3 regions of the Nitrosococcus halophilus Nc 4 genome follow, and region 3 is predicted to be linked to each of the others. Evidence: predicted binding sites of a transcription regulator. Region 3 holds the regulator's gene; each other region holds the start of a gene.
The links. Region 3 encodes sigma-54, which starts transcription at its own class of promoters, with help from an activator protein. Its sites were predicted from a motif close to TGGCANGNTNCNTGCTT; they were not measured.

Region 1: the regulator sigma-54 is predicted to act here: its motif matches at 2,104-2,120, upstream of NHAL_RS22000 (PEP-CTERM sorting domain-containing protein).
Region 2: the regulator sigma-54 is predicted to act here: its motif matches at 1,757-1,773, upstream of NHAL_RS17185 (DUF4168 domain-containing protein).

Annotation. Positions count from the first base shown of each region.
Region 1 covers NC_013960.1:2,304,489-2,314,456, reverse strand. The annotation lists gene NHAL_RS10860 (S8 family serine peptidase) at 1-1,173, shown strand, start outside; gene NHAL_RS22000 (PEP-CTERM sorting domain-containing protein) at 1,254-1,997, opposite strand; gene NHAL_RS10850 (REP-associated tyrosine transposase) at 2,351-2,878, opposite strand; gene NHAL_RS10845 (N-ATPase subunit AtpR) at 2,940-3,233, opposite strand; gene NHAL_RS10840 (sigma 54-interacting transcriptional regulator) at 3,320-4,681, opposite strand; gene NHAL_RS10835 (hypothetical protein) at 4,674-5,375, opposite strand; gene NHAL_RS10830 (sensor histidine kinase) at 5,372-6,754, opposite strand; gene NHAL_RS10825 (hypothetical protein) at 7,100-7,591, shown strand; gene NHAL_RS10820 (Zn-dependent hydrolase) at 7,591-8,829, shown strand; gene NHAL_RS10815 (cysteine hydrolase family protein) at 8,848-9,579, shown strand; gene NHAL_RS10810 (sodium:solute symporter family protein) at 9,576-9,968, shown strand, end outside.
Region 2 covers NC_013960.1:3,635,341-3,645,308, reverse strand. The annotation lists gene NHAL_RS17195 (sigma-54-dependent transcriptional regulator) at 1-82, opposite strand, end outside; gene NHAL_RS17190 (sensor histidine kinase) at 57-1,565, opposite strand; gene NHAL_RS17185 (DUF4168 domain-containing protein) at 1,857-2,270, shown strand; gene NHAL_RS17180 (EF-hand domain-containing protein) at 2,404-2,742, shown strand; gene NHAL_RS17175 (transposase) at 2,835-3,683, shown strand; gene NHAL_RS17170 (glutaredoxin family protein) at 3,726-3,974, opposite strand; gene moaB (molybdenum cofactor biosynthesis protein B) at 3,964-4,479, opposite strand; gene nfi (deoxyribonuclease V) at 4,528-5,193, shown strand; gene NHAL_RS17155 (NAD(P)/FAD-dependent oxidoreductase) at 5,293-6,507, opposite strand; gene NHAL_RS17150 (PEP/pyruvate-binding domain-containing protein) at 6,752-8,923, opposite strand; gene NHAL_RS17145 (pyridoxamine 5'-phosphate oxidase family protein) at 8,923-9,372, opposite strand; gene NHAL_RS17140 (amylosucrase) at 9,453-9,968, shown strand, end outside.
Region 3 covers NC_013960.1:327,855-337,822, reverse strand. The annotation lists gene mlaD (outer membrane lipid asymmetry maintenance protein MlaD) at 1-290, opposite strand, end outside; gene mlaE (lipid asymmetry maintenance ABC transporter permease subunit MlaE) at 292-1,074, opposite strand; gene NHAL_RS01670 (ABC transporter ATP-binding protein) at 1,071-1,946, opposite strand; gene NHAL_RS20880 (hypothetical protein) at 2,150-2,299, shown strand; gene NHAL_RS01665 (MlaA family lipoprotein) at 2,458-3,240, shown strand; gene NHAL_RS01660 (KpsF/GutQ family sugar-phosphate isomerase) at 3,382-4,398, shown strand; gene kdsC (3-deoxy-manno-octulosonate-8-phosphatase KdsC) at 4,420-4,941, shown strand; gene lptC (LPS export ABC transporter periplasmic protein LptC) at 5,003-5,512, shown strand; gene lptA (lipopolysaccharide transport periplasmic protein LptA) at 5,490-6,317, shown strand; gene lptB (LPS export ABC transporter ATP-binding protein) at 6,331-7,056, shown strand; gene NHAL_RS01635 (RNA polymerase factor sigma-54) at 7,124-8,572, shown strand; gene hpf (ribosome hibernation-promoting factor, HPF/YfiA family) at 8,599-8,925, shown strand; gene ptsN (PTS IIA-like nitrogen regulatory protein PtsN) at 8,939-9,421, shown strand; gene NHAL_RS01620 (HPr kinase/phosphorylase-related protein) at 9,437-9,968, shown strand, end outside.

The DNA of each region.
Region 1 (9,968 bases), 2.0 Mb from region 3:
TGGGCCTACTGGAGCGATATTGCCGAGGCCCTGACCTGGGCGGCTGATCAAGGCGCCCAGGTAGCCAACATCAGCTATGATGTGACCAATAGCTCGACCGTCTCCAATGCCGCCCAGTATTTCCAAAGCCTAGGGGGAATTGTGGTAGTCGCCGCCGGCAACAGTGGCAGTAATCCCGGCTACAGTGATAACCCCTACATGATTTCGGTTTCTGCCACCACCAGCAGCGACAGCAAAGCCAGTTGGTCCAGCTATGGCGACTATGTGGATGTCTCCGCTCCCGGTGCGGGAATCTGGACCACTACCCGGGGCGGCAGCTACGGCTCGGTTTCTGGCACCTCCTTTGCCAGCCCCGCTACTGCCGGGGTGGTTGCACTGATCCTATCCGCCAATCCGTTCCTCTCACCGGGAGAAATAGAATCCATTTTAGAAAGCACCGCCGATGACCTGGGTAGCAGCGGTTGGGACAGCTTCTACGGCCATGGTCGTATCAATGCTTACAGCGCCGTGGTTGCCGCCAGCGAGACGAACGCCATCGATACCCAAGCACCCTCGGTGGCCATCCTCTCTCCCAGCGAGGGAGCCACAGTGTCCGGTACCGTCGCCATCGACGTCAGTGCCGAGGATAACGCCGGTGTGACCCGAGTCGACCTTTATGCTAATGACCAATTCGTTGGCAGTGATACCACTTCCCTCTATGGCTTTAGCTGGGATTCCACTCAGGTAGCCGATGGTTCGGTATCCCTTATCGCTTATGCCTATGATGCTGCCGGCAACGAAGGGGTTTCCTCCACTGTCACCCTACTCGTGGACAACACCCCGGATTCCAGCGACACCACGCCTCCCAGCGTGAGCATCACAGAGCCTGCGGAGGGTAGCACCGTTAGCGGTACAGTCCATATTACAGTGAATGCCAGCGATAACACCGACCTTGCCGCCATTCAGCTCTTCATCGACGGGGCAATGAGGAGCGCAACCGACACCAGTCCCCTCTCCTACAGTTGGAATACCCGCAAAGACGCCAAAGGTTCCCATAGCATCAGTGCAGTCGCCGAAGACAGGGCAGGCAATACCGCCACGACCTCAATAACCGTCAATGTGGGTTCTGGTAGTAAAGGAGGCTCCGGGGGAGGAAAAGGCAATGGCAATGGGAAGGGAGGTAAAGATAAATAGCGGAAATTTTCTGTAGAAATTCAACCCCAAAGACACCGGCTTAAAGCCGGTGTCTGTTTTTTTTACACAAAAATTTTGTTTTAAGCTAAGCGCTTACGACGACGGCCAATGAGACCTAAGCCCAGAAGACCGGTGCCGAAGAGAGCCAGAACGCTTGGTTCGGGGATTTGCTGGGGTCCACCGCCGTCACTGTAAACACCCAAAGCAAATCCACTATCGCTACAACTACCATCAGGGCAGGTGGCATCATTCACTGCAAGTGACTGAAGATGAGCACCCAATTGACCGGAACCCAAATCATTATCCGTACTCACCGAACTAGGCGCCATCAAAAAATCATCTGCTACAAAATCGCCAATGTTAGAAACCATTGTAAAACTCAGTGACGTTAAATTATTAACATTTGATCCTGAGTATTCAAATAAGAAGTTTGGTGTAAAGGTCCCCCCACCCACAGGGTCGGCAGGCGAATCAATCAACCAATCAGCTGGATCAAAATCGGTAAAATAGAAATTAGCATTTCCACTATTTGATCCCGCTGGCGGGTTTGTTTCAAATGTCCAAGGCGAACTGTTACCGTTAAACGGATCTCTTAGATTAAAATAAAATTCATCAAGTTTGATGTCGGGGTGGTTAGTCGTATCGACAGTAATATCCCACTCTGCAACATTACCGGTCACATCTATCAGAACATCGACCTGGAGCAAGTCAGGGTTACCAGCCCGACCATCTCCCGTAAGCTGGGCGTTTATCAACACAGCTTGGGCTGAACTCGCTATAAGCCCGAGAAACAACAACAGACCAGACCATAAAAGTTTATACATAATCTCTACCCATCGTATTAGGCAACCAACAACAAGTTGTTCCTAAATCTATATTTTTATGAATGCAATCCTAATTAAGGGGTACTCTCTCCATACAAGATATCTTATGCAAGATAAACGCCAAATAAGTAAGTAACTGTTTTTTAAAATTTTAAAATTAAGTTTTTACCCTAACTGTAAACTTTTATGACAATCCACTAAATCTGCGTAGGATGGGTAGAGCGTTAGAAAGTGTAAAAGTGTTTGATTTTCCCCTATTCCAGCAAATAACAATGAACAGCCTGCATGTCCCAACGCATAAAAATCAGTAATACTTTTACACTCTCTTGAGCGAAACCCATCAATTCCATACTCTATTCCCAATCCATTTCCTGATTCACTTCATCACCCGCCCAATCTTGGGGATAAACTCCCCAACCCACGAAACGATGAAAGGAGGAATATGGCCAATCGACAACCCGCTGGACATAACCATGCTTTACAGGATTGTAATGAATATAATCCAGGTGCTGGCGATAATCCCTATCATCCCGTATCCCATGTTCCCAAAAACGGCGTTGCCATAAACCTCTTTCCCGTTTCTTGATCCTGCTCTTTGATCGCGCCTCCACCTTGGGAACTTGCCGCGAGAAAGCGGATTTGATCTGGCGCCACCGCATGGAAAAGCGATCGTCCCCTTCAGGAAGGGTCCAGATGCAATGCAGATGATCAGGCAGAATGACAATGGCGTCAATTTGAAAAGGATGGTTGGCCATGACCTCACGAAATGCTAACCGTAATTGGCCAATATTTTCTATCAGCACCCCCTGTTCCCTGTCCACAAGCGCAACGGTGAAAAAATAACAACCACCTTTGATACGATAGCGACGGTAGTCGGTCATAACATAATGATGAAACCCGCTGTAATGATGGGTTTCGCTAGCGCTCTACCCATCCTACGTCCTATATTTGCTGTCTCCGGGGTGAGGAGGGTGTCACCTCTTCGCTCTTTGGCCGGAGGCGGCGTACGAGAAAAGTACGGATAAGCAGCATGCCCGCTAAAGCAGCCAGTATTTGTTCCCAATGGCTCCCCAAGAGGAAATAGAAACAGGCAAGTACTACCGCGGAGCGCAGCACCAGGCTCAACATCATCCATAAGGCGGGATGCCGTACATGAGGCAAACGGCGTACGGTCAGCCATAGCCCTCCAAAATAAAATCCCCCCAGGAGCATCCCCCCCAAAAGGGCCAGGATCATGAACCCAAATTCCCCATACTCCATGACTAACTGCTCAAGATATGGCGTTCATTCGCGTGCATTCGCGGCTTCATTAGATTTGGTGCTTACTGCCGCTTCACAGGCTTAAATGCGGAAGGATCCAAGTTATGACGTTGCAAAAGCTTATAAAAATCGGTGCGATTACGCTGGGCCAGACGGGCCGCCTGAGTCACATTGCCATTGGTGATTTTGAGTAGGCCCGCCAGATATTCCTGCTCAAACTGCCTCCGGGCTTCTGCAAAGGAAGGAAATTGGCCTGACTGCTGCCGCAGTGCTTTTTTGACCAGTTTAGCGGAAATAATGGGGGTGGTGGACAAAGCGACGGTTTGTTCCACAACATTATGGAGCTGGCGTACATTGCCCGGCCAAGGAGCACTCACCAACAACTCTATGGCTTCGCCGGAAAACCCCCGAACATTTTTCTTGATTCCATTCCCAATAGTGGATAGAAAATGGCTGGCAAGGGGAAGGATATCTTCTCGCCGCTCGGCGAGGGGTGGAATCTCCAATACCACCACATTAAGCCGATAATAGAGATCTTCCCGAAAATTGCCATCACGTACTTCTGCATCCAAATCTCTGTGGGTGGCCGAGATAATACGCACATCCACCATGACAGTGGAGGTACTCCCCACAGGCCGTACTTGTTGCTCCTGCAAAGCCCGTAGCAATTTTACCTGGAGAGAAAAAGGCATATCCCCGATTTCATCCAGAAACAAGGTACCCCCATGGGCGGCCTGAAATAGTCCTGGATAATCCCGGGTTGCGCCAGTAAACGCACCTTTAGCATGGCCGAATAACTCAGATTCCAGCAGCAACTCTGGAATGGCCGCACAGTTAACGGCAATAAAAGGTTGTTCATTCCGGGAGCTGGCCTTATGGATAGCTTTGGCCAGTAACTCCTTGCCCGTCCCGCTGTCACCTCGCAGGCAAATGCTGGCATCGCTTTCGGCAACTAGCCGAGCCTGACTCAGTAAATCCTCCATCAGTGAGCTGCGGGTGATGATCTCCTCGCGCCAACTCTCTGTCGGCTCTTTCTCCGAAGCGTAGTGGGTACCCGAAATCTGAAGCGCCTTCTCCACTTGGGCCAAGAGTTCCCGGCTATTGAAGGGTTTAGTCAGAAAAGCGAAGACTCCATTTTTAGTCGCATGCACTGCATCGGGGATCGAACCATGGGCGGTCAAAATAATCACCGGCAATGCTGGGTTTTTGCGGTGAATGCAGTCCGCCAACACCATCCCATCCATTCCTTCCATTCGCAAATCGGTGATTACCGCTTGGGGGCGGGCCAACTCCACCTGAGCCAACGCCTCTTCCCCGCTTTCCGCGACTACAGTTTCGTAACCACGTCCAGCCAAACGCATTGATAATAATCGCAGCAGATCGCGATCATCATCTACCAGTAGAATCCTGTTTTTTTCACTCATCTAATTCTTTTCCCTGTTCAGGTAGTTCCAAATTCTCCTTGGATTGATTTCGGTGCTCTAGCCTTTTTTCTATGGTTTTAAGGGCCTCAAGCTTTCGTTCTAACGTTTCCGCTCTTCCTCGCTCGTCTTCTAGTTGCTTCTCCAAGCTCTTGGCCCACTCCTGCTCCTGCTTACGACGACCATCAAGGTATTTCAGTCCACTTCTCAAGCGTCTCACTTGCTCCTCTTTTTGTTGGAGCTTTTCTTGAAGGAGACGATAGCGACGTTCCTGTTGTGCCTCTTCCACCACAAACCCTTGAAGCAATAAGGCCAAATCATAGAGTCCTTCAGCATTCTCAGTCTCTAGAAAATCATGCAACATCCCCCGGGCTTGCTCCAAGTCCTGGAACGGTGCCTCGGGTAAAGAAAGGAGCAAAATCAGCCGTAAGCGATCAAAGGCCGTCGGCTCTTTGGCGGTCGCCTGCCATGCTCGATCCAATTCTTGCCGCAGCTCCCCCTCTGACAAGGAACGCAAACCACGATAATAGTGAAGCAGAAGTACCGAATTATTCGGATCCGGTTCTAAGTGGTTGGGTGGCGGAGTAGAAAGTTCATCAACGGGAATTGGATAAGCAGATTTCAGTGCGGTACAGCTGGCTAACAACAAAGCCAGCACCAACACACCTAGTGCCTTCCCATAGCTTATCTCCCTCATGGGCGCTGCTCCGCCACTGTCAAAGGCAGAGTCACTCGAAAATGCGCTCCCCTTTGACCACTATTGATAAGTTCGATATGGCCTCCATGGGCGAGGACGCTTTCTTTTACAATTGAAAGTCCTAAGCCGGTTCCTTTAACGGGGCCTAAGGGCTGCGCCCTCCCTTGATAGAAGGAATCAAATATCCGTTCTCCATCCTCAGACGCAACCCCGGGACCGGAATCACACACATCAAGGTGGACTTGATTGCCTTCCTGGGCTAATTTGACCTTCACTGAACTATCAGAGGGTGAATACTTAAGGGCATTGGACACTAAATTATCAATAATGGCTTTCAAACGTTCCCGGTCACCAAAAACTCTTACCGGATTCAAATCTGCAACGAGCTTAACCCGCTTCGATAGCGTGGTCGGCTTGTGATCAGATAACACGATTTTAATCAGCTGATCCAACCGCACGACTTCGGGAATATGTTCGATTTGATTGCTCCCTGCTAGGCTAAAGCGAAGCATATCTTCAATCAGCTTTTGCAAACGCAAACTATTGTCACGTAAGATCCGGGCCACTTCTAATTGCTGCGGATTCAAACGGCCCGTAACCTGATCGCAAAGCAATTCCGCCCCCTCCCGCAGGGCTGCCAACGGCGTTTTGAGCTCATGGGAAACGTGTCGAAGAAACTTGGTTTTGGCTTCTTCCAGCTCGACCAAACGTTGTCGTAACCAATCCAATTGTTGCCCTAGTGCTTCCAAGTCACGGGGACCCGTCACCTTGATAGGGGTCTCAAAATCCCCATCACCCAGGCGCCTTATGGATTTGTCAAACTGGCGAAAATATCGCCTAATCAAGACCGTAAACAAACCGGCCATGGCCACTGCCGCAGGAATAAGAATCAATGCTTGCCAAAAGAGCCACTCCTTCGACTTGCGTGCCGTCTCTTGCAGGGCATTAACCTCTTCGCCCACCAACTGATTACTCTCCGCTAGTAGCGCCTGTGCCTGGCGTGCTAAGCCGGAAAACTGGTTGAGAGCTTGTTTACTGGCATCGGCATCTAAAGCATAACGACTCAAAACATCGTAAATCTCGCTCTCTTTACGCGCCAGCGCGCCAAACCCTTGCCGTTGCTCCTCGCTGAGAGGTAATTCTAACATTTGCCCTAGAATATCCCGGAATTTGCGGCGGTTAGCCATATAGGCCTGATATAGCGCAGGATCATTCAACACCTGAAATTGCCTCACAGCACGCTCCATTGCAATAAGTTGTTGTCCCAAGATTCGACTTCCTTGAGTTACCCGAACGCTTTTATAAACGGCTGCCGTGCTTTGACGCGCCAAGTATTCCATTTCCACAGTGGCGATAATCAGTCCGGCGGATAAAGGCAAGGCTACAATTAAGAACCCCCCCAAAATCAAAGCAATAAAAGAGTTTGGGCGTGCCCAGTAAAGACGCCCCAAAGGGGATATTTTGGCCTGTGCTAATTTGAACAACCGCTGTCTAAATGGGACAATTCCAAACTTTCCGAAAGTCCAAACGCTTTTTTTGACACCAGACTTATGGGATCGATGGCGAGCAGTAACGGATTGATCCTCCATTTATGGAACCTAGACTCTAAGCTTGTATAATGAAAAAAGATTTGCCTTGGATATGATGACGAAACAACTCCTGGCCCATTCGCCATATCCTCTGACTTGACACAATAAGTAGGGCCGAAACAGCCATAAATTATCATGAGGATTCGAGCCAGTATTACGGAAAAATTAAGATCAGTTATTTCAGTTATTATTGTCCTTCTCCCTATAGCCTCATCGGCGTGGGCGGTTGAAGCAGCTCCCCTTGTCCCGGAACTCGTCTCTGACAGCCGTACTGCAACAGCAGGATTTTACCATCTAAAATGGCAGGGAAATGGGTTGTTAGCCTCAAGCTATGAACTCCAAGAAGCTAGTGACGCGGGATTTACCCAACCAACAACGATTTACCGAGGTCCCGATCAAGCAACGCTAATCAGCGGGCGCAAGAACGGCCAATATTTTTATCGGGTCCGCGCCTTGGACCAGGGACAGCCAACAAGCCCATGGAGTTCACCGGTAGCGGTAACTGTCCGACACCATCCTCCCGCGCGCGCTTTTGCTTTCTTTGCCGCTGGGGCCGTGGTATTCCTTGCCACCCTAGTTCTTATAATCTCTGGAGCCCGGCACAGTCAAAAAGAGAGAGCCAAGTGATGGCGAAATCCCTCAAGGTGAACTTCGAGCGGCTGCAAGCGGATGTGGAGACCTTAGCCCGTATTGGCCGGCATGAAAATTACAGCCTTTACCGCATGGCCTTTAGCGAAGGCGACCAGGCCGCCCGCGAATGGCTGCAAAAACGCATTCAAGAAGCGGGATTAGATCTGTACGTGGATGGGGCTGCGAATATCCACGCCCGCTTCAATTGGGATGGTCAACGTCCCAGCATCATGACCGGCTCCCATATTGATACGGTACCGGGAGCCGGCCACCTCGATGGGGCCCTAGGGGTATTGGTGGGACTGGAGTGCCTGCGACGCTTCAAGGAGCTGGGGCTGTCTTTGCGCCATGCGGTAGAAGCCATCGCTTTTACCGATGAAGAAGGGCGTTTCGGCGGCATGCTGGGGTCTCAGGCTATCTGCGGCCAGCTCACCCCTGAGGCTATTTACAATGCCCGCGACCTGGACGGAATGAGCCTCTCCCAAGTGATGACGGCCCAGGGCCTTAATCCCACGGATATCCTGCGGGCCCGGCGCAAGCCGGAAAGCGTACTCGCCTTTCTAGAACTTCATATTGAACAAGGTCCCGTTTTAGAACGGGAGGGAGTCAGCATTGGTGTGGTTGAAGGCATCGTCGGCTTGTTCAAATGGGAGGCCACCCTGAAGGGAACGGCCAACCATGCCGGCACCACCCCCATGGACATGCGCCAGGATGCCTTTCAAGGCCTGGCTGAATTTGCTGGGGAAATCCCCCGGATCCTGGAAGAAAATGGCAGCGCTCGTAGCGTAGCGACCATCGGTCGGGTAGAGATTTTTCCCGGAGCCGCCAATGTAGTCCCGGGAAGCGTCAAATTCTCGCTGGATGTGCGGGACACCGAAGGGGTCATCCTTAGGGATTTAGCTGATGCCTTCCGCCGCGCCCTCTCTGCGATTGCCCGTCGCCGAGGGCTCATGTTCGAATTTGAAGTTTTGAGTGAGATTGAACCGGTCAAGTGCGACCCAGGCCTCATGGAGGCCATTTTTGATGCGGCCCGAAATCTCGGGGTGGAGCCTTTGCAGATGCCAAGCGGAGCTGCCCACGACACCCAAATCATGGCGACCCTTACCCGGGCAGGCATGATTTTTGTTCCTAGCCAAGGGGGACGCAGTCATTCCCCGGCAGAATGGACCCCCTGGGAGGACATCGAAATAGGAGCCAACGTAGCGTTAAATACGCTCTATCAACTAGCCCACTAAGCTTTCATTAATACCATCATGGCCAAACCAAACTCATCCTCAAAGGAAAGTTTTGATCCATTGCGGGACAGCTACCGGGAGACCGTGACCGAAATCCCCGCCGTTGTGGAATCCTTAGAAAGGGGCCGCACCGCGCTGCTGGTAGTGGACTTACAATACCTGGATGCGGCGCCTGGCTATGGAGTTTTTGCCCATTTACCCAAAGGGCAAGTCCCTAAAGAGGCCCCCGAATTCTATTACTTTGACCAGTTAGAACAGATCGTCTTACCCAATGTGCGGCGCCTGCAAGACACCTTTCGCAGCAACGGCTTGGAGGTCATTCACACCCGCATCCAGTCCTTAACAAAAGACGGTCGTGATCGCGGCCCCCAACACAAACGCTTAGGCCTCTATGCCCCGCCAGGCTCTAAGGAAGCGGAGTTTCTGCCAGAAATCGCCCCCCAAGGAGATGAGATTATCATTAACAAAACCGCCAGCGGCGTCTTTAGCTCCACCAATTTGTCCTATGTCTTGCGTAACTTAGGGATTACGGGCCTATTCGTGGCTGGAGTCTATAGCAATGAATGTGTCTCCACAGCTATTCGCGACGCCTGCGATCTAGGTTTCTACACGACTTTGATCGAGGATGGTTGCACCACGGTCACTCCGGAACTGCAAAAGGCGACCATACAAACTATGAAAGATCGTTATGCACGAGTCATGTCCACCAATGAAGCCATTGAGGAAATCAACCAGGTGGTGCCCACATGAATTCGATTAACAGCGCCATCCTGGAGCCTCGCCTCGGTTGGATCACCTTAGCCATTCTCAGCGTGATTTGGGTCTGGCTCGGCTGGTTCTGGGGCCGCAATGCCAAAGCCCTAGACGAATATGTGCTGGCCGGACGCAGGGTAGGACTTGCCTTAGGCACTGCCACCGCCATGGCCACCTGGGTGACCAGCAATACTACCATGGCCGCCCCCCAGCTGGCCTTCCAGATGGGCATCTGGGGGATGCTGGGCTATTCCCTGGGAGCGGTAGGGCTGCTCATGTTTGCCCCACTTGCCAAGCGGATCCGCAAGCTCATGCCCAATGGCTATACGAGCGGTGATTTTATCCGCTTGCGCTATGGAAAAACTGCCTGGCGACTGTTCCTTCTC
Region 2 (9,968 bases), 770 kb from region 3:
CTTCCTCTAGCAGGCGACGCAGGGCTTCATCGTCTTCGACAATCAGTACCCGTTCCTTAGGACGAATCTCTTCTCTTGTCACTCAAATAGTCTCCTTGGAGTGGTTTGGGCAGGGGAGGGAAAAAGATATAAAACGCGGCTCCGCCAAGCAGACTGCGTCCCACCTCAATGCTGCCATGGTGTTCTTCTATGGCTCCGTGGACGACAGAAAGTCCTAAGCCGGTACCCTGACCGACGGGTTTAGTCGTGAAAAATGGTTCGAATAACCGGGAATAAATATCATCGTCAATGCCGGGACCATCGTCTTCTACGCAAAACCCTGTTAATTCTCCTTCCTGAAGCCAGGAAAGTCGCACATGACCGCCAGGGCTTGCCTGCATTCCATTGCGCAGCAGGTTGGTCAATACTTGTTCAATACGTACCGGATCGACGAGCATAAGGGGAGCAGGGTGGGGTCCAGCAAGTTCTAACTGCATTCCGGCATGGGCAAACTCGTCTCTGACCTGGGAAACGGCAGCCTGGGCTAGCCGATCCGCCATCTCCGGGTGCAGACTTAAGGGGGTGGCACGTCCAAAATCCATAAGTTGGCGGACAATATGTTCCATCCGCTTTACCGCATCCCGGATTTCCTGTAATCCCTCTGTGACCCGTAGAGGTAGATCTCGCAAGCGCAACAGCCGTTGGGCCTTGCCGTCTACTACGCTGAGTGGCGTGCCCAACTCATGGGCGGTGCCGGCCGCCAGTTGACCGATGGCTGCCATTTTCTGGGATTGCCGCAAACGGTTCTCTAGTGCTGATTGCTCGGCACGCCGACGGGAGATCTCCGCCTCTGAATGGGCAATGCTGTCGAGCATGTTATTCATACAAGCACTCAGGACGACCAGTTCCCGTGGCCCTTGCAAAGGCGCTCGATGGGTGCGGTCACCTTGCTCTATCATTGCCATGGTATTCATCAAAGCAGCAAGATACCGGCCAACAGCTCTATATTGGCCATAGATCACGACGCCGGTGAGAAGAAGGGCAAGAAGCACCAAGAGAAATAGACCCTGCCAGCGCACCTGGCCAAGATAGTCCTGAAAATCACTACCCTGGCGGGTAAGCTGTAACAGACCAATAATGAGTCCACTGGAATTGGTTAAAGGTACGAAATAGGAATAGATCTCCTCACCGTCAAATTCACCATATTGCCCGCGCCGGTTTCCCTCGGCCGCCAGCTGGGTTAATTCGTGGCTCTGCATGCTAGGCTCCTTGGCGCCTGTGGCAGCCACTTTCTTGCCTTGAGCATTATAGACATATGCTCCATAGACCCGATCGATGCGGAAAGCAGAATTTATGGCTTGCTTGACGTCCCCTTCCCGGCCTTGTTCTAGGGCATGACTGAGGGGAAGGTAAATCGCTCGGGCAATAAGTTCGACGTCCTCCTGCATTCGCTTTTCAGTTTGTTTTTCTAACTCAGATAAACTGAGATAACCGGTTATGGCGAGGATGGAAACCAGAGGCACCACCATGAAAAGCGTGAGGGCGGCACGTAGGCTATAAGCGTTTCGGAATAATTGAATAGTCATGGGGGAACCATTCTTTATTCATGGCACATGTGTCATTTTAACACACCATAAACTCCTCTTAGTTAACCCCATAACCTAGCAGGCGAGAGCCACATGAATTAGCGTTGCTTCCATGTTGTTTTAAAAATTTATTTATGAATCTACTAGTTATAAAAATAGCAAAGGTAATTCTGGGGCATTGGCAAGGAGGATGGCACTGTATTTGCCTAAAAAATATTTAGCTAGGCTATAAAGTGGCTTGGTGAGTCTTGAGGGGCTTATGCAAACTTCTTAAGTTTAACGGAGGAACCAATGCAAAACGTGCTTAAGATAAAGAACATTTTTGTGGTTGCTTTTATTGTATTGGGTTTAATGGGGGCTTCGCTAACGTCTGCCCAAAGCGGCGCTCCCTCTGGTCGTGGGATGGGTCAGGGGCCATCTGGGCAAACCCAATTTAGTGATGATCAATTGGAGGCTTTTGCTGCCGCTTCCAAGAAAGTGAATGAAATTAGTGTGAAGTATCGCCCACGCATAGAACAGACCCAGGATCGGGATCGGGCTCTAGAACTTCAGCAGGAGGCCAGCAATGCCATGGTCCAAGCAATCAAAGCGGAGGAGAACTTAGACGTGGAGACCTATAATGCTATAGTGCAAGCTGCATCTACTAATCCTAAGTTAGGCCAGAAGATACGGAAATTAATGGAACAGTCACAGCACAGTTGGTGAGGATAATAGGCGAGCCAGTCGATAGGTTTAAGTCGACTGGTAGCCGCTCTTCGCTATGTATTTATATTACATATAAGGGTAAAGTCTTAATTTAGACTTCATTTTTATTAGAAAATAAACGAGAATAATTGATATGAATGACCTAATTTTACGTATTATGCAGATAAAGAAAAGTAGGGTGTTTGTGTTCTTTGCTGCTTTATTATTTTTCCTCCCAGGTAGTCTCTTAGCCGCTGATGATGAGGAGGAGCGATGGGGGACACGACAGCCAACTTTTACAGAATTAGATAAAAATCTAGATGGCTTTATTAGTAAAGATGAAGCAGAAGCGTGGAGTGACTTAAGCGTAGACAACAAGTTCAATCAGGTTGATAAGAATAATGATGATAAACTTGATTATTCCGAGTTCCGTGTTTTTCAGAATAAAAAAATCAAAGAATCGATCCATGATTTTATCAAGCCGACAGAGTGAGGGTTAATCAAGGGCGTTAAAAAAAATTTTCCCTATTGTCGAGGAAAAGGGGTCAGTTCTCACATTCCAGTATTCGATGCTATACTGAAAATATGGCAAGACCTTTAAGAGTGGAATTTGCAGGCGCGCTGTACCATGTGACCTCAAGAGGAGACCGGCGCGAAGACATCTATCTGGGAGAGGAGGATAGAGAGGCCTGGTTGGAGGTATTGGGCACTGTCTGCCACCGCTTCAACTGGGTGGTGTGGGCCTATTGTCAGATGAACAACCATTATCATTTGGTGGTGGAAACGGTGGAGGGGAACCTCTCGAAGGGGATGCGGCAGCTCAATGGGGTGTATACACAGCGCTTTAATCGCCGCCATGACTTGGTGGGTCATCTGTATCAAGGTCGTTATAAGGCGATTTTAGTCCAAAAGGAAAACTACTTGCTGGAGCTGTCCAGATATGTGGTATTGAATCCGCTGCGAGGGGGATTAGTGGAAAAACTGGAGGATTGGCCTTGGAGCAGTTATCTGGCCATGATAGGAGAGGCGAGTGTGCCGAAATGGTTGGATGTGGAGGGGTTACTAGGTCACTTCGGCAGGCAACGGAAAAGGGCGATTGAGTCCTATCGTCGCTTTGTGATGGAAGGTAAAGGGCTGTCCAGTCCGCTGGAGCAGACCCGTCATCAATTAGTGTTGGGGGATGAAGCTTTTGTGAAGCGGTATCGGCAGGATAAAAGGCCCGAAGAACTGCGGGAGGTTTCCAAAGCCCATCGGCGCGCCTTGGCGATGTCGCTGGAGGAGTATCGAGACCGCTATGAGCATAGAGATGAGGCGATGGCCCGGGCCTATTTATCTGGTGCCTACACGATGTTGGAGATTGGTGAATATTTCGGGGTTCACTATATGACGGTGAGCCGAGCGGTGCGGCGATTTGAACAGCATAACCCAAAATAATGTTGAGATGTGAGAACTGACCCCATAATCTTCTGGGGAAGATCACTGTATGGGGCCAATCCACTGTTGGATGGCCTGGAGGGTGAAGGGCCAGTCTAAAGTTAACCCTGATTCTGGTTGCAAAAGAACAGGAATCCGAGTGCCGTAACGTTCAGTCAGCAGGGGATCATCCCCAATCTCCACTTCTTCAACGGTAATTTCAGGAATTCGCGTCAATAGTTGACGCGCCTCGTCGCATAGATGGCAGCCTGCGGTATGGTAGAGAATGAGTCGAGTCGAGCTAGTGTTCATGTAATCGGGGGATTAATTCAGCAAAGTTGCACGGCCGATGGCGGTTGTCGAGTTGATCCTTAAGAATGTTGTCCCAAGCGGTACGGCAGGCTCCGGAGGAGCCAGGCAAACAGAAAATAAAGGTCCCGTTGACCACCCCCGCCAGGGTTCGTGACTGAACGGTCGAAGTTTTGATTTCCTCATAGGAAAGAGCACGAAACAATTCACCGAAACCTTCGATGGTTTTGTCAAGCAAAGGTGCGATGGCCTCCGGTGTGCTATCGCGACCCGTGACACCGGTTCCACCCGTTGTGATGATAATCTGTATTTGGTTATCGGCGATCCAGCGGGAAACGATCTCGCGGATATAATAAATATTATCGGCAACAATCGCCTTCTCGGCAAGCTGATGCCCTGTTGTCTGGAGCCGTTCCACCAGCAGCTTACCAGAGCGGTCGGTCTCTTCTGTGCGGGTGTCAGAGACAGTAAGCACCGCGATACTAAGAGGTGTGAAATTTCTTTCCATGGACATTATGGTTATGATATTTCAAATTATCTTTAGTATAGCACTGGTGTGTTGGTGAAAACTCATTCTTGGAATGTATCCCCTCAGGAGGCCGTGGCCCTGCAACGACGGCTTGCGGCCCAGGTGATTACCGAAGATCGCTTGGATCAAATCCATTCCGTTGCCGGGGTCGACGTGGGGTTTGAAGAGCAGGGCAAAATAACTCGAGCCGCCGTGGTGGTGCTCCGGCTCGCCGATCTGAGCCTGGTGGAGCAGGCTGTTGCCCGGCAGCCTACCCGTTTTCCCTATATCCCCGGATTGTTGTCATTTCGGGAGTGTCCCGCGGTATTGGCTGCTTTAGAGAAATTAACTGTGATGCCGGACCTACTTCTCTGCGATGGTCAAGGGGTTGCCCATCCCCGTCGTTTTGGCATTGCCTGCCATCTAGGGGTGCTTACCGATTTGCCGAGCATTGGGGTTGCTAAGACCCGATTGGTGGGCCAACATGGACCGGTACCGGATGAACGCGGCGGTTGGATCCCCTTGGTGGATAAAGGTGAGACGGTAGGGGCGGTGCTGCGCACCCGCACTGGAGTTAATCCTATCTTTATTTCAGTAGGGCACCGGATTAGCCTTGTCACTGCCCTTCACTATGTGATGGTCTGTACTACCCGCTACCGGCTTCCGGAGACCACCCGTGCCGCCGATAAATTGGCCAGCGGTTCTGGAAAGTAAGAAGTTGTTGGAGAACTTTGTTGTCAGCGTAGGGTGGAGCAGGCCAGAAAGGTTAAATTAGGGTGGGTACGGTGCTAACATGCCTTAACCTACCCTAATTTAAAGGCTATTTTCTGCCCTTTTATGGGCAGACCAAAATTGATCGAATGCCTGATCCGAGAAACGTCCAATGGAAAACTCACTGATGTCAATTTGAGAATGTTGAACCTGGCCTTTGAGGATAATATCGCTGATGATTTCCCCAAAGATAGGGGCATACTTTAGCGCCTGACCTGCCCCTAGAACATGGACCAAATTTTCAATTTTGCTATCCTTTCCGAGGATAAATCTTAAGTCTGGGGTAATATCAAAAAAAGAAACATAGCCCCCTGCATAGAGGGGGGTTCTGGCTTTGATAAATCGATTTTTAACCTTGCCCAAATAAGCTTCTAACTGGTCGAAATTAAGCACATAATTTGAGGGATCATAAATAATATTGGCGCCTGCGGGATTCATCAGTCCTCTGGAAAAGGCCTGGGCTATCGCTTCGCTGCTACGAGCCCGGGGTTGATGCAGATGTAAAATACTGCCTCGCCAGCGGCGAAAATAGGCGTGATGAACAAAATCGGCAATGATGGGTAACGAAGTTGGAATGTCCCGAGTACCCACTAAAAAATTAGCCACGTAAACCGGCTCCAAACTGATGGGGATGGGAATATTCAGTGGTGCAAATAACTTTGGACTCCAAGCACCGGCTGCATTTATGACATAGTCGCAGGTGATGCTTCCATGATTGCTGTGGACTGCGCTAATTCGTCCGTTGCTATCCACATCAAAACCCGTTACTTGGGTGTGTTCCATGACTTCAATGCCATTGAGGGTGGCAGCGTTTTGCAAGGCATTGAGAATGTCTGCAGGATCTAATTGGAGGGCTTCTGGTTCATGGAAATAAATCTCGTCCTGGTTGATTTTGATGGCGTGTTGGCCAAGCTCTGCAGCTTCAGTGTGGGTAAGACTGTGAAACTCAATGCCTTCTTGCTGCAAAGAGTGTTCTAGTTGGCGCCACTGGTTATCATTTTTTTGACCGGCCTCCGGGGCTATCCAGAGAGCCCCCGGTTGCTCAAAAGGGATTTCTACTCCCCACAAGGGATTCATATTTTTCCAATGTTGGGTCGCCAGCTGAGCCATGCGGGCTGCCATGGGAGCAGCATTGGCCGATCGGATAATGGCGCTGTGGCGGGAACTTAACCCTGCCCCCAGAATCCTTTTCTCCAAGAGAGCCACTGTATTGGCAGACTTATTGAGCTTGCGGGCAATTGATACCAATTTAATCAAAGAATGCAATTTATTAAGGCTTTAAGTGCTTGTTTAGACTGCATCTATACAATGCAAAATTACATGAAATTGGTATGAAAAGGCGCAGGCGCAGCCTAGGCAACCGCCACCAATGACTAGGGTATGAAAATGGGAGGACATTGTTCACTCTTTAAGCTTATTTCCAGAATCGACCTGGGGTAAAAGCGTTAAGTTCAGTGTCGTCCTACTAGCTCTATAAGATTTATGGGTTTAGAGTGGGTGATTAGCCCAGTGTGACAATTCCCAAGTAACCATCTACAGTGACCCGGTCACCGGTGTGGATACGGGAGGTGGCCTTCCCGATGCCCGTGACGCAGGGAATACCATATTCTCGGGCAATGATAGCGCCATGGATAAGCATGCCGCCGCGGCATTCTACGATCCCCGCCGCAAGGGGTACGATGAATGTCATGTTGGGATCGATGGCCTCGCAAATGAGGATTTCTCCTGCCTCGAACTGGAATAGATCAGCGGTTTTTTTGAGGACTCGCGCCTTCCCGAAAGCAACCCCCGCGCTTGCGGGCTGGCCAATTATCTGGCGTGCCTTTAAAGGTGATGAAAATATTGTTTTTTTCTTGGAGCGGCGTTTCTTCGGAATAAAATCGGGCTCTCTCAACATCCTGACTAGATCATTGCTGGTCAGTCTTTGAGGGTCGAATGGAATCCGTTCTTTGAGGCGCCGCCTGCCCTCCTCAAGGGCTCTGATGACCTGAGCTTCTATTTTGCCAAGGAAAATATTGTCATCGTCCCGGAGTCGGTAGCTCGCTCTAGCAAGCGCTAACAGCTTACCGGCAAAGATTCTCTGCTCACCCTCATAGTGGCTAAGAAACCACTCGGTGAGTTGCGTTGTGTTATCAATTTTCTGGTTTTCTCCCTTGGATGGGTTTGGCAGCATTTTTGATAGTACCCGAAGCACCGCCTCCCGGTTGGGGAAACAGGGGCTATCTTTCCAGGAGAGCCCTGAAAACTCCCTTAGGAAATCATCCACTTTGGTTAACAGTACTTGATCAACTGGGTAGTCGTTCCCCTGTTGTAGGGCAGTAGCCAATTGGGGCTGAGAACGAATGTAATCCGCCATTTGGGTCAGCATTTGATTGCGTTTGAGGCTGAGCATATCGGTTGTCTTTAAAAGCTTATAAAATTCATCAGGATTTTCTGGTTGGATAGTGTCATTGTAAAATTGCCCAAAAAGACGGATGGCGTGGGCAAAAGGGATGAACTCCTCCCAATAAACCGATCTCCATTTTTCGTAAATTTGGTTTCTGTGACTAATGGCTTGGGCCAGATCCCCATTGGAAAGTGGTGCTAGATTTTCCTCAGCCAGTCTTGCCGCTTCTTCGTCCATGGCAGGGAGCCACTGCTGTTCAATGTTAAAACGAAGTGCTTCCAGGTTTTCGAAACTCCGGTGTAAGCTGAGATACCAGGGGCGTTTGTCTTCTGAGGCATCTTGAGCGAGCTTGGTGATGGGGCGGGATTGTAAGAGATAGAGATGATCACCTCGGAAGGTCCATTCCACATCCTGGGGTACCCCGAAAACGGCTTCCGCCTGTTGGGCGAGGGCAAAAACCTGCTGGACTCGGGCTTCGTTGAGGGGAGGCGAGCGGGTTTTTGGGGGGGGCAGGGGGGTAAGATGAACCCCGGTGGCGGAAGGCACCAGATAGTGTTTCCTGGGTACTGAAAGATGTTGGATGAGCCGTCCTGATGAACGTTCAAGCAGCCAGCGATCGGGCGCTACCGTGCCGTCAACAAGTCCTTGATTAAGCCCATGAACCGCTTCGATGACGCTTTGGGAAGAATCATTGGGGTTTTGGCTGAAGATCACCCCGGAACACTCCCCGGCCACTATTTCTTGCACCACCACGGCCATTGCGCTGCTGGCGATATCCAGCCCCAGCTCCCGCCGGTAAAGCAAGGCCCGATCGGACCACAAAGAGGCCCACACCAGACGAATATGTTCCAGGATAGAATCGGTACCCTGGAGGTTGACATAGGATTCATGGAGTCCGGCGAAAGAAGTTGCGGGAGAATCTTCTCCTGCGCCGGAAGAGCGGACCACGACCGCTTTATGGCCGAAGTACGCTTCAATGGAATTGGCCAGTGCTTGACGGAGGGGGTCCGGGAAGGGGGTCGTTAAAAAAATATGGCGGATGCGCAGTGCCGTGTCCCAGATTTCTTCCCAGCGCATCTCATTGAGGTTTTTCCGATTAAGTTCCATGGCAATCCGCTCGCGAACGCCCCCCTGATCAAGGAAAGCATGGTATAGCTGGGTGCTGATAAAAATAGCATCCGGCACTGGGAAGCCATTTTTAAAAAGGTGGGCAAGGGCGGTCGCTTTACCGCCGATATGGGGGGACAATGAGTCATGGGCGGCAGAGAGCGGAATAACGGCTTTCATTATTCCAGGTACACTTCCATTACTTCCTGAAAGCGCCTGACCAAGCTGTATTTTTTTACCCGAATTTTCACCAGGGCGCAGCTAGGGGAGGCCAAAAAATTTTTCAGGTAAGGGTGCTTATCAAGGTAGAGTTCCGTAAGCGCTTGGGCTTCCTGGGACTCGATCTCTGCCGCCTGCCCAATGGCCGTGACGGCCATGGCCGCATGAAAATCACGGGCTAAATTTTCTCGATTGTCGATGACCATAGAGACTCTGGAATCTTTGGCCAGATAGTCGTATTTGCGGGTGCTGCGGGGCGTGGCAAAAGTAAGGTGTTTTAGGTCAGGGGTAGAGACAAAGGCCACCAAGCTCCCCCAGGGCTGGCCCCGGTCCTGGGTGCCTAAAACCGCCAGTTTCTGGGAAGAAAGTAATTCCTGAATGGTGTTTAGAATTTGCGCCGTTTCTTTCAAGGTGCTGTTCTTTGCTAAGATCTTCCTGCTAATAATTTTAGTCAATATTCCGAGGCCTGGAACAATTCTGAAACAGCGATATGAATGACGCCCAGTGGCTCAAACGGCACAGTACCGCCTCCCTTAGGCGCCTCATGCCTCGCCTGGAGGCACGATTCAAAGCGCAGGTCGATCCTGACGAGTGGCAAGGTTACGTCCAGCGCCTGGAAGTTCACTTTCCGCGATTGTTCGATTGCCTGCACCGCCTCTACGGTCAGCAATATGACTTTTTCTTTCATCTAGAAAGTATTCTGGCATCGGCGACGGAGATGTGGTTGGTGCGGCCAACCGAACTCAAGGCGCTGGATGCCCTCCGGAGCGCTGATCCCTATTGGTACCAATCCCACCGCTTGGTGGGCGCCATGTGCTATGTGGATCTTTTTGCGGGCGATCTGGCGGGGGTACGTGAGCACATCCCCTATTTAACCGAGCTGGGGGTCAACTACCTCCATCTAATGCCGGTATTTAAGGTGCCCGAAGGGGATAATGATGGTGGCTATGCGGTCAGTAGTTATCGTGAAGTCAATCCCCGCTTGGGAACCATGGAAGAGTTGGCT
Region 3 (9,968 bases):
TCTTCGGGCAGATAATCATAACGGGATTCAATCCGCATTTTGACCTCTGCCTCATAGGTTTGGGAGTCAATTTGTATCGCCGCCACCCGGCCAATGGTGACCCCGGCCAGCGTCACCGGGGAGCGCACCTTAAGGCCTCCAATATTCTGGAATTTTGCGATGACGGAGTAAGTGTCCTCCTGCGCTACCAGGCTTAAATTGCTGACCTTCATCGCCAACATGAAAAGGGCTCCCAGACCCGCAGCCACAAATAGACCCACAACCAATTCTACCGTTCGAGATTGCCTCATCCTATTCGGCTCCAAACATGAGGGCAGTTAACACAAAGTCCAGCGCCAGCACAGCAAAAGCAGAATGGACGACAGTACGGGTAGTCGCCCGGGCAACCCCCTCAGAAGTGGGGGCGGTATCGTAACCTTCAAAAACAGCTATCCAGGTCACCACGAGTCCGAACACCAAACTTTTAATCACCCCATTGAGGATATCTTCTTCCCAATCGGTATTAGCTTGCATCTGTGACCAAAAGGCTCCTTCATCCACACCCAATAACCCCACTCCCACAAAATATCCTCCTAGCACCCCCACCGCACTGAAAATCGCCGCCAATAGCGGCATGGAAAAACAACCCGCAAAAAAGCGGGGAGCAGCGACCCGGCGCATCGGATCAACCGCCATCATTTCCATCCCTGATAGTTGTTCGGTCGCCTTCATAAGACCAATCTCGGCGGTAAGGGCAGAACCGGCCCGCCCCGCAAAAAGCAAAGCACTCACCACCGGCCCTAACTCCCGAACCAGAGAGAGGGAGACAATCACTCCCAAGGACTCCTCAGCGCCAAAATCGACTAAGGTATTATAACCTTGAAGTCCTAACACCATACCCACAAAGGCGCCGGACACCACGATAATAGGTAAGGTTAAGACCCCTACGGAGTACATCTGCGCAATAAGCAGAGGAAAACGTAACAATAGGGCGGCAATGCCTAGCAGCAGGCGCGCCAAAAAAAGGTGACCTCGCCCCAAACGTTCGAAAGTTCCCAACCCCCAGCGACCTAAGCGAAGAAGAGCGCCAATCATGCTGCCTCCCGCCCAGTACGCCGCCTAAACAGGCGCCTTAACCCCTTAGCCGAAGTGCCCTGCTCTGCACTAAGCAAGTCTTCAGCATAATCCCGACCAGGGTAATGGAATGGCACGGGTCCATCTGGCAGCCCCTCCATAAACTGCTTAACGGCGGCAGAACCTGAGCGATTAATCTGCCCAGGCGTGCCATGCTCCACTACCCGCCCTCCCGAAAGAATATAAATATAATCCGAAATGGAAGCAGTTTCCTGAACATCGTGGGAAACGATAATGCTCGTTAGCCCCAGGGCATCATTAAGCAGGCGAATAAGCTGTACCAAAGTCCCCATGGAGATGGGATCCTGGCCTGTGAAGGGCTCATCATACATGATCATCATCGGATCTAAGGCAATCGCCCGAGCTAAAGCCACCCGGCGAGCCATCCCCCCGGAGAGTTCACTAGGCATGAGGTGACGGGCACAACGCAGGCCGACTGCTTGGAGCTTGATAAGCACCAAATCACGGATCATGGTTTCAGATAAACGAGTATGCTCTCGCAATGGAAAAGCAACGTTATCAAACACGGAGAGATCGGTCAGCAAAGCACCGGTTTGAAACAGCATCCCCATCCGTCGACGCAGCGCATAAAGCTCTCCCCTGGGTAAAGAAGGAACCTGGTAACCATCGACCTCCACGGTCCCTGCATCAGGATGTAATTGCCCTCCAATCAAGCGCAACAGGGTGGTCTTACCCGTCCCACTCGGTCCCATAATGGCGGTCACTTTGCCCCGCTGGATATTAATATCCACGCCTTTGAAAACAGGGCGTTTCCCATGGGAGAAATGCAGGCCCCGGATTTTGACCAGAGATGCATCCGGTTCTGTACTCATACCATGATTCCGTCTTATGTTTTCAGTCCTACTATACTTCTCAAGAGGCGAGCGACAATCAAAGAGCACCCGCCGCTTAATTATTAAATTTTACCCCAAGCGGTAATGGAATTTTTCCCCTGCGCCATTCTGACACAAACCAAAAAAGGTTAAGGAACAAACTTTAAGCTCTCAAGTTTCATTGAGGCTCACCCTCAAGTCAAATGGCATACCCCCCAAAACGACTCTATGAAAAACCCCATGGGGGGTCGATAACGATTTACACCGTCTTACTGAGCATTACTTCAGGGTTGATCCCCCTTTCACTGCGTGCGATGATGGCGGGTGCTCAAATTGCGGGGAATATAGGGTGAATTCTCTCCAAGATCAATTGAGAAGCGCAGCCAAGTCATTAAACCGCTTGTGCTCGCCATCAGTGTTCATCCATGCCTAATCCCAAAATTATGGCAGTAAAACGCAACGATAAGAATGCAACAACAAAAATCGATATAAAGTTAAGCCGAGAGGAGTTATGAACCGAATATCTGCAATGGCACTACGGGCCGGGCTAGGAATATTCGTTAGCCTATTGGTTGGCTGTGCGACCAACGCCACCTATGATGATCCCCGTGACCCCTTCGAAGGCTTTAACCGCGCTGTCTACAAATTCAATGATGCCGCAGACCGCTACGTAATGAAACCCATTGCGGAAGGTTACGATAAGGTCGTACCGACTCCCGTTGACAAAAGTATCACCAATTTCTTTAGTAACATCGAAGACTTGATCATTACCGTCAACGCCATATTTCAAGGAAAATTTCATCAAGGGCTAACAGATTTTGCACGGTTCCTGGCGAACACCACGGTGGGTGTTGGGGGCTTATTTGATGTGGCCACCTCCGGCGGCATGGTCAAACATAACGAAGACTTTGGGCAAACACTGGGCGTTTGGGGCTTTAACACCGGCCCTTATTTAGTTTTGCCCCTCCTGGGACCCAGCGATGTACGGGATGGCATTGGCCTGGGAATCGATGCCCTCACCTGGCCTATCACTTATTTGGGAAATACGGGAATCAAATCTGGACTCACCGGCGTTCGAGCGGTGGATGCCCGGGCAGACTTGCTGGAAGCAACCGATATCCTGAAAGAAGCGGCTTTGGATCCCTACGTCTACACCCGAGAGGCCTTTCTTCAACGCCGCAAGTTCCTGGTGCACGATGGCAAAGTGCCCAGAGAGGAATTTCCGGAAGAAGAGTTTGACGAAGAAGAAGAGGTACCTGGAGAACCTCCCTCTCCAGTTCCCACTTACCGCTGAGGCAAATCTGCCTAAATATTGGCATAATAGGCCGAGGTCGTGGGCAGACCCTTTATCTGCCCACTCTGCTCAACAAACAAAGAAGGCCCGAATTTCCAGGCCTTCTTTGGCTTCTAGTTAGCCTATTAGCTTAGTATATCTATGGTCAGCAACCCATTGAATTCACCCCTATCCAGCTACAACGAGGATCTGGATAAACGGCTGGCCCAGCTAGGAGCAGCTGTTATCGAAACTGAAGCCAGTGCTGTAGCTGCATTGAGAACTCGAATTAACGGGAATTTTGCCGCTGCCTGCAAATACATGCTCGCCTGCACGGCCCGTATTGTGGTGCTAGGAATGGGCAAATCCGGCCATATTGGCGGAAAAATCGCGGCAACCCTAGCCAGCACAGGTACTCCTGCTTTTTTTGTCCACCCAGGTGAAGCCAGCCACGGCGATCTAGGGATGATTACCGAAAAGGATGTGGTGCTGGCGCTTTCCAATTCTGGAGAAACTGAAGAAATCTGTACTATTCTTCCCCTGATCAAACGTCTAGGCGTTCCCTTGATTGCGCTGACAGGACAGCCCCAATCAACCCTTGGAAAAGCTGCCGATGTTCACATCGATATTAGTGTCGAGAAAGAAGCTTGTCCCCTGGGGTTGGCCCCCACCGCAAGCAGTACGGCAACGCTAGCCATGGGTGATGCCCTTGCCATTGCCTTGCTAGAGGCACGGGGGTTCACAGCGGAGGATTTTGCCCGCTCTCATCCCGGCGGCCGCCTGGGAAGGCGACTCTTGCTTCGGATTAGCGACATCATGCATCGGGGGGAGGCCATCCCCGCGGTCACGGAGGATGTGCTCTTGAGCAATGCCTTGCTGGAAATGACCCGTAAAGGGCTAGGAATGACAGCCGTCGTTGATGTTCAAAACCAGGTCGTCGGCATATTTACCGACGGAGACTTGCGCCGGGCCCTCGACCGGGGGATCGATGTTCATGCCACCCCAATTGCCGCCATCATGACCACCCATTGTAAAACCCTCGGTCCTGAACTCCTTGCCGCTGAAGCCTTGCAAATGATGCAGCGTCATCGTATTAATGCGCTCCTTGTGGTAGATCACGAGCAACACTTAATTGGCGCTTTAAATATGCATGACCTGCTTCGGGCAGGTGTCTTGTAGGGACAGAATAGGATAACTCCCATGCAGGAGGTATTTGCCAGAGCCTCGGCTATCAAATTGGTCATTTTTGATGTGGATGGCGTGCTCACCGATGGGGGCCTTTACCTAAGTGATGACGGCCAGGAGTACAAGGTCTTTCATTCCCGCGATGGCCACGGCATGAAAATGCTACAATACACGGGGGTTCGAATTGGGATTATTACCGGCCGAACCTCTCAAGTAGTCAACCATCGTATGGAAAACCTCGGAATCACCCATGTGTACCAAGGCCAACAAGTTAAACTCCCTGCCTACGAACATCTGCTTGAAAAGCTCAACCTCCAACCCCATGAAACGGCCTATGTGGGCGACGATGTGGTGGATTTGGCCATTATGCAGCGGGTAGGATTGGCCATCGCCGTCCAAGATGCTCATCCCCTGGTCAAGCAGCATGCCCATTGGATTACCCCCAAACCTGGCGGTCGGGGTGCCGCTCGTGATGCCTGCGAGCTAATCATGGAAGCCCAGGGAACTCTCGAAGCGCAGCTGGAGAAGCATTATTAATCTAGCCCGTCTTTGGGGTGCAGCGATACTTGCCCTTATTGCTGCCTTGACGGCGTGGAAGTTGTTCAATGAAGACCCCGAACGCCCTAGCCCCACAGATCCGAACAGGCGTACTGCCGATTATTTCATGGAAGAGTTTACCTTGACGTTAATGGACCAAGAGGGTCTCCCACTTTACCGCTTGGAGGGTACTCACATGGTCCATTACCCGGCTACCGATACCGTGGAAGTCACGGCGCCACATGCGGTTTTTTACCATCAAGTCGTCCCCCGCTGGGAAGTGGTGGCTGAACGGGGCTTGACCAATAGCCAAGGCGATGAGATTTACCTGCTAGGAGAAGTCGTTATTCGCCAATTTGGAGCCGATGCCAAAACCAACAAGATGAAAATCTTAACCCAGGATGTACGGGTAGAACCCAGGGCAGAATATGCCGAGACTAATCAACCTGTCACGTTGCTAAATAACTTGGGCAAAACTCATGCCGTCGGGGCTCAAGTGTATCTGAAAGAGGAGCGTATAGAACTATTATCGCAGGTAAGAGGGGACTATGAGCCGGCACCTAGGCCTTAAACTGGCCACCCTTTGGCTTATTTTCGGGGGTCTAAATGGCGAAACTGCCTGGGCCTTATCCAGCGATCAGGAGCAACCCATCCATATTGAGGCCGATCGAGGGGAGCTAGATGATCGCAAACAGATCGCGGTGTATCGTGGCAACGTTCATCTTACCCAGGGTACCCTGCGCATCGACTCCGATATTCTAACTATCTACTACACGCCGGGAAAAAAACTGGAAAAAGCCATTGCCGAAGGCCAACCCGCCTGGTATCGGCAACGACCCGACAATAGCGATGAAGATATCCGGGCTAAAGCGCTGCGGATGGAATATCACGCCAACACGGCAACCATTTATCTTTTACAAAAGGCTCATGTCTGGCAGGGTGCCAATGAATTTACCGGTGATCGTATCGTCTACGAAACAGAACATGACATTGTGAGGGGGGAAGGCTCCAAGACGGGGGATGGCCGAGTCCACGTTACGATCCGTCCTGACAACAGTAATACTCCCGGCAGTGAACCTACTCCTGAAAGCTCAACCCCCATCCCGGCAGAGCCAGAGCCCCCGGAAAATCAAGAAGGTGATAACCAGGCGCTCAATCCTGAATTAGCCCATGGGCGAACCACAACTTGGCTAAACTTACGCACCGGTCCCGACACCGATTACAGCAAAGCAGCCCTCCTCCCGCCCCGAACGCCCATCACCATCTTAGAACGACAAGCGGAATGGCTACATATCTCCACACTTGCCGAAGGCGAATCAATAGAAGGTTGGGTCCATGCCGACTTTATTCGCTTGCTAAATGGGCACGGGGAATAAATCCTATTACCCCATGAGCAGGCTATCAGCCTATCATCTTGCCAAATGCTACCAATCCCGCTGGGTGGTCAGGGATGTTTCTCTAGAACTCTCAAGCGGCGAGGTCGTGGGCCTACTCGGCCCCAATGGCGCCGGTAAGACAACCTGTTTCTACATGCTAGTGGGCTTAATTTCAATCGACAAAGGCCTCATATCCCTAGATCACCACGAGATCACCCGCTACCCCATTCACCGCCGGGCCCGTTTAGGGATCAGCTATCTACCCCAAGAGGCCTCGGTTTTCCGGAAGCTGACCGTAGCCGAAAATATTATGGCCATTGCAGAAACCCGGAGCGATCTGACAAAACCGGCTCGCCGACAACTAGTGGACGAGCTGTTGCATGAACTCAATATTACCCATGTGAAAAATACCTTGGGGATGAGCCTCTCCGGCGGAGAACGGCGACGGGTTGAAATTGCCCGCGCCCTGGCAGTAGAACCGCAATTTATACTATTAGACGAGCCTTTTGCCGGAGTAGACCCTATTTCGGTGCTAGACATCCAGGGTATCATCCGGCAACTGACGGAACGGGGGATCGGGGTCTTAATTACCGACCACAATGTCCGGGAAACCCTAGGAATCTGTCAGTATGCTTATATTGTGAATGAAGGCGAAGTCATCGCCAAAGGTCAACCTCAGGAAATTCTGAACAATGAACGAGTAAAGGAAGTTTATTTGGGGTACAATTTTCATCTTTAATAGCTATCATGGCATGTTTATTGCTGTCTATAATAAATAGTAATCCAATAGCAAGTAGAGCTCAGGTATGAAAACCTCTCTCCAACTACGCCTTGGGCAACAACTCACGATGACGCCCCAGTTGCAACAAGCCATTCGCCTGTTGCAGCTCTCGTCCTTGGAATTACAAACGGAAATCCAACAGGCGCTAGAATCAAATCCACTGCTTGAGCAAAGTGAAAGCGAAGAGGGGCAGGAATCTTTAGATACCGATGAAGTAAGGGAAGCCATTACCCCTGAGGGCAATGAATTAAATGCCTCACTGGGCGAGGCAATCCCCGACGAATTGCCGGTAGATAGCAGTTGGAACGATATCTATGACAGCTTACCGCTGCCCGCTGCTTCTGGAGATGAATCCCTACCCGATCTGGAAAACCAAGGCAATCGGGAAGAAACCTTACAAGAACACTTGCTCTGGCAGGCCCGTTTGGTAGCGACTAACGAGAAAGATCTCGCCATTGCCACCGCCATCATCGATTCGATTAATGAAGAAGGCTATTTGTGCAGCACCCTTGAGGAGATACAGCAAAGCCTAGGAGAGGACATTGAGGTTGAGCCTGGGGAAGTGGAAGTCATGTTGCATCAAATACAAAATTTCGACCCTCCTGGTGCCGGGGCTCGTGACTTAGGCGAGTGCCTGCTGTTACAGCTGAAACAATACCCCCCGGGCACCCCCTGGCTAGAAGAAGCAACGCTGTTGTTGTCCCAACATATCGCCACACTGGGTAAACGGGACTATGCCCAATTGATGCGGGCAATGAAACTCTCGGAACAAGAATTAGGGGCAACTATCCACCTGATCCAATCCCTCAACCCACGGCCAGGGACCCAAATACAACCCAGTAAAACCGAATACGTAGTACCTGATGTCTATGTCACCAAGCAAAGTAACAGTTGGCATGTTGAACTTAATCCTGATATCGCGCCACGTCTGCGGGTCAATACCCAGTATGCCAGCCTAATCCGGCGGGCTGATGATAGCCTCACCAACAGCTATCTCAAAAACCAGCTCCAAGAAGCTCGCTGGTTCCTTAAAAGTTTACATAGCCGCAATGAAACATTGCTCAAAGTTGCTTGCTGCATTGTGGAGTGCCAGCAGGGATTTCTTGAACACGGCGAAGAAGCCATGCGCCCTTTAGTGCTCCACGATATTGCAGAAGCCGTCTCCATGCATGAATCCACCATCTCTCGGGTCACGACCAACAAATATATGCATACCCCCCGAGGAATCTATGAGCTAAAATACTTTTTTTCCAGCCATGTGGCTACCAACAGTGGCGGAGAGTGTTCCGCAACTGCCATCCGTGCCCTTATCAAGAAGCTGATTGCTGGGGAAGAGCCCCGCAAACCCCTAAGCGATAGCAAAATCGCGCAAATCTTATCCGAACAAGGAATTAAAGTGGCACGGCGTACCATCGCCAAGTATCGGGAAAACTTGAATATCCCCCCTTCCAATGAACGAAAAAGATTGATCTAAAACGCAAAATAATTAAGGAGCAACCCATGCAAGTGAATCTCACTGGCCATCACGTTGAAATCACTCAAGCCCTGCGGAGCTATGTGGAAAATAAGTGCGAGCGCCTAGAACGCCACTTTGATCAATTGACTAATATTCACGTCGTCCTTAGTGTTGAAAAAAAGAGGCAGAAAGCTGAAGCAACACTGCATGTCAGCAAAGCCAATGTATTTGCCTCCGCCGAAGACGAGGACATGTATGCCGCCATTGACGATCTAGTGGACAAATTAGATCGGCAGATTAAAAAGCACCGGGAGAAACTGACCGACCACCGCCGTAGTGAGGGGGTAATGAAAAAGCAGCAGCAAGGATAGATTAACCAAAGCCATGCAGATTACCGAGCTCCTCATCCCAGAACAAATCGCTGTGGGTGCCGTTGCAGGCAGCAAAAAACGGGTGCTAGAGCGGCTCAGCGAGTTGCTTGCCCGGGGCACGGATGACCTGGACTCGACGGATGTTTTCGATTGCCTACTTGCCAGGGAACGTCTTGGCAGCACCGGTCTTGGGGATGGGATCGCCATCCCCCATGCCCGCATGGCTGGCAACCAACACACCCTCGCGGCATTCGTCCGCCTGGACCAGGGAATCGATTTTGATGCCCTCGATCAACAGCCAGTCGATCTATTCTGCGCCTTGCTGGTTCCGGAAGAATCAGCGCAAATCCACGTGCAACTCCTTGCTCAGCTTGCGGAAATGTTCCGTGATCCGGAGCTATGTACGCGCCTACGGCAAGCCAAGGACCCCCATAACCTGCTGGAAGTCCTAAAGGAATGGGAACAAACCTCTGCGCCTACCGGTATTGTCGACTAAGCGGGAGTGTAAGGCATGAGCAGCCCCAATGAAGACAATGTCACAGGTCATGGCGTGCTGCTGGTGATTTTCGACTCCGGGGTGCTCTTGAGGGGGGAAAGCGGCGTTGGCAAAAGTAGCCTCGCCCTAGAATTAATCCGGCGGGGACACCGTTTAATTGCGGACGATGCCCCCCTTTTCCAGCGGGCATCAGCCACCCAATTGATGGGTAGTTGCCCCTCTGTATTGCAGGATTTTCTAACCGTGCCAGGTTTGGGCGTTGTCGATATTCGCGCGATTTATGGCAGTCAGGCCATCGCCGCGCAACACCCCATTGATCTCGTCATCCATCTTATCCCTAACAAACATATCGAACCGCTCACCCGCAGCCTTGGTCAGTGGGAGCAGCTAAACGTGAAAGTGCCTGAACTTACCCTGCCCTTGGGGGGTAATTTGCAACCCGCCACGATGATAGAAACAGCCGTCCAAGACTATCAGCTACGGAGCAAAGGTTATGATGCCTTGCTTGAGCTGCAACAGCGGCAACAGAAGCTCCTCAACCCTTCCC